DNA from 3 places in the Nitrosomonas sp. Is24 genome. Region 1 is predicted to be linked to each of the others. Evidence: riboswitches for the same ligand, from Rfam matches in the RefSeq annotation. Region 1 holds a riboswitch; each other region holds the start of a gene.
The links. Region 1 has a riboswitch for cyclic di-GMP ahead of R2103_RS07100 (FxDxF family PEP-CTERM protein). Riboswitches for the same ligand answer to the same signal wherever they lie in the genome.
Positions count from the first base shown of each region.

Region 2: another riboswitch for cyclic di-GMP. It lies ahead of R2103_RS03455 (hypothetical protein); the one in region 1 lies ahead of R2103_RS07100 (FxDxF family PEP-CTERM protein).
Region 3: another riboswitch for cyclic di-GMP. It lies ahead of R2103_RS12170 (hypothetical protein); the one in region 1 lies ahead of R2103_RS07100 (FxDxF family PEP-CTERM protein).

Region 1 is NZ_JAWJZG010000001.1:1,575,873-1,578,148, forward strand. Features, by position in the region: gene purB (adenylosuccinate lyase) at 1-880, opposite strand, end outside; cyclic di-GMP riboswitch class I at 1,087-1,178, shown strand; gene R2103_RS07100 (FxDxF family PEP-CTERM protein) at 1,341-2,177, shown strand.
Region 2 is NZ_JAWJZG010000001.1:797,142-799,417, reverse strand. Features, by position in the region: gene R2103_RS03455 (hypothetical protein) at 1-1,242, opposite strand, end outside; cyclic di-GMP riboswitch class I at 1,354-1,440, opposite strand.
Region 3 is NZ_JAWJZG010000001.1:2,656,397-2,658,672, forward strand. Features, by position in the region: gene aroE (shikimate dehydrogenase) at 1-33, shown strand, start outside; gene R2103_RS12170 (hypothetical protein) at 122-1,480, opposite strand; cyclic di-GMP riboswitch class I at 1,593-1,679, opposite strand; gene mgtE (magnesium transporter) at 2,024-2,276, shown strand, end outside.

The DNA of each region.
Region 1 (2,276 bases):
CGACTTCATCCGCTTTGGTTTTTTGCTTGAAATAGCCGAGCGAAATATAGCCCCAGATATCGCGGTTCAAATCCAACAAAATGGTGTTAATCCGGGCATAGGCATCGAACAACTCGGCCATGGTATCGTGCGGCTCAATCTGCGTGGTGTAAGGATTGAATTCCAGTCCCAACTTCTCGACAAACGATTGCGCGAATTTTTCCCAGTCCAGATCCGGGTACGCGGATAAATGCGCGTTGTAATTACCCACTGCGCCATTGATTTTGCCCAGTATGGCGACAGCCGCCAATTTTTCCCTACCGCGTTGCAAGCGATACACGGTATTGGCGATCTCCTTGCCTAAAGTCGTCGGTGTTGCCGGTTGCCCGTGCGTGCGCGCCAGCATCGCCACATCCGCCAATTGGTGTGCCAATTCGATCAAGCGCGCAATGATTTTGTCGAGCGCCGGTAACATGACTTTTTCCAGACTCAGCTTCAACATCAAGCCGTGCGACAGATTATTGATATCTTCCGAAGTGCAGGCGAAATGAATAAATTCGGCCACTTTGACCACTTCCGCATTACCCGCGAGTTTTTGCTTTAACCAATATTCCACCGCCTTAACGTCATGATTGGTTGTCGCTTCTATGGCTTTAACCGCTGCCGCGTCCTCGACCGAAAAATTGGCTGTCAAATCGTCCAATTGCGCATGAGTTACCGCAGAAAAAGCTGGCACTTCCACAATCTCAGAGTCATCGCTCAATGCTCTGAGCCACGCAACCTCAACTTGCACGCGGAAACGAATCAGCGCGAATTCACTGAAATAAAATCGTAATGGCTCAACTTTGCTGTGATAACGGCCATCCAGGGGAGATAAAGCGGTAATAACGGTGGAATTCATGATATTGGCAATTTTTCAGAAGGCCGGATTTTACCATGCTTGTTGTGTGCTCAAAGCGGTTAATTTGTCTGGCAATTTCTCGATAGCATTTGGCGCAATCCCGCACCACTATTGGTGGTGTGGCAATTTGCCGCAGCGACAATTTGTCGCATTGTTTTATCAGAATTTTCCCATAAACTATAAAAACGTAATTTATTGAGACAGATACCAGACAAAGCCACGCTTGCCGCTAGACAGGCACGGAAAGCCAGCGGATCTCATTTGAATCTTACCAATGTGAGATGGCCGGGTTGCCTCCCGTGAGTATGGGGAGTAGCTGAAACAAACAGTGTGAAATTACCGCACAGGTTTCAGATCATCGCTCAAAAAGAAGCGCCGCACAGTTGTTGTTTCTTCTCAATTCTACAAGCAACCGGCAGCGCCGCAAAACCTTTAAATAGTATCGTTTTGGAGAAAAGAAATGCAATTAAAATCATATCATAAGAAAACAAGTACACTGGCTTCAGCCGTCATTATTTCGCTTGCAGCATTGGCAAGTAGCCATGTCCATGCAGCCGATGCTGTATCACCCAAAGGCTGGGTCGGCAGTGATAATGTCGTGAGTCTGGGTGAAACCATTACAGCCAATGAAAGCGGCTTGAAAAGCGCATACACAGGCAATCCAAATCTGAATTTCTCTGCTTGGGCGCATACCGGAGATTGGTTTGTTTTTCAAAATACCAATTTGGCGGATGTGAGCGTAACCGTTTCCGGAGCTGCTGGATTTGCTCCAGGTTTGACCGTGTGGGCAACCGGCGCGGCGAAATTTGATGGTGGCACCGAAGGCTTTGGTTCAGAAATCAGCGCCGCAGGATTTGGCACGCCGCACTCACTGAACGCTACCGGTGCAATCGGCGATGCAGGCACGCTGTGGATGGCCAACGGCCAAGGCGGTAATGCCATCGAAACCCTTGGATATGCAGTTTCAGGTCCGGCTGCATTCACTGCAGCCGACACAGGTTGGGGCGAAACCATTTTTACCGGCGCGCATGATGTGAGCGTAACCAACACATTTGAAAACGGGGTAACCGGCAGCACCAGTGCAAACATAGCAACGCTAACATTCAATGACTTAGCCTCAGGCTGGTACGCTGTATATGTCGGCGGCACCAACCATGCTTCAGCAGGTGGAGCGTTTGCATTGACAGTTAGCGCAGTACCGGAAGCAGAAACCTGGGCGATGCTGCTCGTGGGTCTGGGTTTAGTTGGCTGGCGTCTGAGAAGATCACCGTCAGAATCATGCGAAGCCGCAGCTTAATCATCGCATGATGTATCGATAAGCAGTTACGGAGGGTTTTTACAGAACCCTCCGTTCTTACCAAAAAAATCAATCCAGTCATAACTAAATTTCACGCAG
Region 2 (2,276 bases), 780 kb from region 1:
AACATCTCTAAAACTTGTCGCAGTAGTGGTTACACCGATATTAGTCCCATTTCTATATATTTTATATCCCGCAACAGCTACATTATCTGAGGACTTGCTCCAAGATAGTGCAACTCCGGAAGCAGTTCCATAATTGGATAGTTTTGATGCTAATGAAGCTGGCACTGTAGGAGCAACAGTATCAAAATTAAGGCAAGACACTCCGTCACCGCACGGAAAACCATTCCATATCTCCAATCCTGTTATGTGATTGTCTACTGACGTATGACCGCCGCTATACGGATTGCTCACAAAAATCCGGGTTATAGGAAGATTGTAATCCCCCATATTTGGCCCGTGGTAATCCGCTATCACTTCGCCATCGACGGCTGCCCAGAAGCGTCCATCAGTGCCACTTGACCGATGCCAGTAAACTTCAAACTTAAACCATTTATCTATCGGCACTGGAACAATATGATTATCTTCACGCCAGTAATCGACCCTGGTGGGGAATACGCCGCCCACATTATCACCCTTTGTCATCCAGTAGAGCTTGCCATCAGCTCCTTTCATTACAGTCACGCTCATCCGATAATCACCCTCTCCTGTGTTATTGTACCCCCCTGTCTTGAGTGAGAATTGTGTCCGCCAATTCGCAGATGAAACTGTATTGTCCAGTTGTGTCTCCAGATCAGCTTGATATTTAAACCAGTAAGTAATATACAAGTCTTTAACATCACCAATCGTCCATGGTCTTTGAATCAATAATGGCGCCTGCGAGCCAGCTCGTCCCAGTTCTCCGGTAATTTTCACTTGTTGAAAAAGTTCATTAACCGCCCCACCTTTTGGTCCTGTTACCGATCGAATTTGACTGCTAATGTAATTTCCGATCGTTGAAGACGTAATAGGATCGACAGTAATCAGTTGCACACCTGAGAAATTTGAGCCCAAAGCAGAAACCGGCCACATATATCCGGTTTCTTTATCGGTGCCATTGATCATCTGATATGCTCCGTGAGCTGAGAAGTTATATGGCGCTCCGAGAGAAACACCAGAACCTAAATTAGATTTAAAAAGCAGAGAAGCTGCATAAGCTGCCGGGGTCACAAAGCTCAATGCAGTCAGTAGCAATAGCATATTAATAAATACCATGTTAACGCCACGCCGGGCAAAGCAATTAGCATTAGATTTCTCTATATGTAGCTGCTTTATAATTAAAACCGGAAAACTGCTGGCTTGTAATGCTTGATTGTTAATATTCATATAACGTTCCTCCTTAGAGTTAAAGGATGGAACTGCATGGATACGCTTCAAAGTTATTTCATTCGATAATTATCAACATCAATATAACGTAGTAAATAAACGAGTAACGTATCTGGCAGTCCTGCCATCCTGGGGCATTCGCCCTTTAGATCAGTGACTTTGCGTCCCCTGCTTTCGCAGAGTTTGCCTTTTTCATGTTGCGATACTAATTCAGCATAAACCGTGCCAACTGTAGCCGCCGAAATGACATCCCAAAACTGCTATAGGTAATTAAACTTTGAAAAAATAGATAGAAGCATGATAAGCCCGGAAAAAAATAAGTAATATTCCAGCGAATTCAGAACTAAGTGTCATTGGCATCAATTGAAAGACAAGAGATCGTACAATTGGCATCGCGTTATAGAATTTGCTCAGCACGAATCAACCGCTAAAAATAGCAGTTACTGGAAAAGCCACATAACTATTTGCCCGCAGGTATGGCACCAGAAAAGATAAGATGAGTAGTGTCGATGATTGCATCGCGGGATCTGGCAATTCGCACAGAGTTTGATTTCTGGCAAAAAGACTTGATCATTGAGTCCGCGAGAACGAGAAATGATGATTATGCAAAATAACCAAGTGAGCTTTCTCCGTCAGTGTCAGTATTATCAGGAATGATCTATTATTGTCGAATAAAACCGGCTGATGATGTCCATTTAACGTTGCCACAATAAACTCAAAATATTGCAATACGGCTCACAAAGCTACGCAATTTGGCTAGTGCAATTCAATGGTGAGCAAACCATGGTAGCCAGTTGCGCAAATTTTGCGCTTGCCAAGTCTTTTATGATCGCAAGCACATGCTTGGCATACTTATAGGCTAGAACATACAATCTCAAAAGGTTGATTAAATTGAATGCCTATAATCGATATCAAGCTATAAATCCAGAACCCATTAACATATCATGTCATTAGTTAACAAAAAATGTCACTATAATCGCCTAGGTAATTGGCCCCGAAATAGTGTTATTACAGATCCATCAAATTACGGTGAT
Region 3 (2,276 bases), 1.1 Mb from region 1:
CCCGTCATTGCACAGTTGAAATTATTAATTTGATTCAGTTCACCAAGCATGCAGACCTGATAATCCAAGAAATACGGTGATTACGCACCTGACCGGCAAACGTAATCACCATGCAAAATCTCTAATAAACAATCGAAGCTACATTGCTGGCTGTCGATATATTACCCATCGCATCGAAAGCCTTCACTGTGTAACTATAAATAGACCCAGTAGCATTTCCAAGTGAGTCTGAATAACTCGTTGAAGTACTAACTGCAATTTTTGTTCCATTCCTGTAGATGTAATACCCCGCAACAGCGATATTATCGGAGGATGCATTCCAGGATAGCGAAACCGATGCAGAGGAAATAGTTCTTGTCTTACCTTTTACTTTTGTCGTGGTTGTAGTCGATTTTAATGCCGCCAGAAGTGAAGTGGGTACAGTCGGAGCAACAGAATCCGCATTGACGCAAGACACTCCGTCGCCACAAGGGAAGTCATTCCATATCTCCAATCCGGTAATGTGATTATCCACTGACACATGACCACCACTATATGGATTGCTCACAAAAATCCGGGTTATAGGAAGATTGTAATCCCCCATATTTGGCCCGTGGTAATCCGCTATCACTTCGCCATCGACGGCTGCCCAGAAGCGTCCATCAGTGCCACTTGACCGATGCCAGTAAACTTCAAACTTAAACCATTTATCTATCGGCACTGGAACAATATGATTATCTTCACGCCAGTAATCGACCCTGGTGGGGAATACGCCGCCCACATTATCACCCTTTGTCATCCAGTAGAGCTTGCCATCAGCTCCTTTCATTACAGTCACGCTCATCCGATAATCACCCTCTCCTGTGTTATTGTACCCCCCTGTCTTGAGTGAGAATTGTGTCCGCCAATTCGCGGACGAAACCGTATTATCCAACTGCGTTTCTAAATTTGCCTGATACTTAAACCAGTAAGTAATGTACAAATCATTGACATCACCTATTGTCCATGGTCTTCTAATCAACAGTGGCGCCTGTGAACCAGCCCGCCCCAATTCACCGGTTATTTTCACTTGTTGAAAAAGCTCATTAACCGCTTCCCCTTTTGGCCCAGCTACTGATCTGATTTCACCACTGATGTAATCTCCGATCGTCGTAGAAGTAATAGGATCGACAGTAATCAGTTGCACACCCGAGAAATTTGCACCTAGAGCAGAGACCGGCCAGCTATAACCAGTTTCTTTATCTGTACCTATAATATCCTGATAAGCCCCTTTAGTAGCAAAGCCATAGGGTGCTCCAAGCGATATACCCGCACCAAAGTTAGATTTAAACAGCAGACCGGCCGCATGGGTGACGGGAGCAGCCGCCAATACCAGCATCATGAGCACTACACCAGCACTCAGCTTGATCATGTAACTTGTTCCGGCGTTTCTCATTAACTCTGTTGCGTCATCCGTTGCCAGCGGATTGGCAGTTTGTCGTTTCTGATGATTGAAATTCATATTAGGGTTCCTCCTTAACGTTAAAAGGACGGAACTGCGTGGATATGCTTGTATCAACATTACTTCGTTCGATACTTGTCGAATCATTGCGATGATCAAGACGAGAGCGTTATCTGGCAGTCCTGCTATCCTGGGGCACTGGCCCGTTAGATCAGTGACTTTGCGTCCCCTGCTTTCGCAGGGTTTGCCTTTTTCATACTACGAACCATCTATAAGCAGGAACTGTGCCAATCAAGAATTTGCCGGTCGACAATTCAAGAAAATACAATTAACAAATACATTAAATGTATTCTTGTCATGGACACGCAGGAATCAAGCAAAGAGTAGGTGACGTTTCTTGTCAGCTGGCGACAAGAACGGTCAGCGCCGCATAGTAAAAATACAAAAAAGTGGAACGACCCCGGTTAGCCGTCCAATATTTTGTTGGTGCTGACATAGCACGGACGGTTATACTTCCCGGTCATTAAATTGCAAACTATTCAGCGTATAAGCAGGCTGAATTTATTCCCAACGAGAAAGCTGCTTCGCCAGCGCAAACCTGTTATGACTGAAACTGACAACGACAACGATCAGGACAATTCACCGACGCCGCTGCAGCAGGTCACGTTTCTGTTACGCAAATACAAGCTGGTCGAAGGTCTGGTGAATCTGCAGGATGCACCGGACGAATCGCTGGTTCATTCCGCGGTGCAAAAACAAAATCTGTCCGAGCTGCAACATTTTCTGGATCAACTCCACCCCGCCGATATTGCGCTGATTCTGGAAGCGCTGCCGCTGGAAGACCGGCTGCTGATCT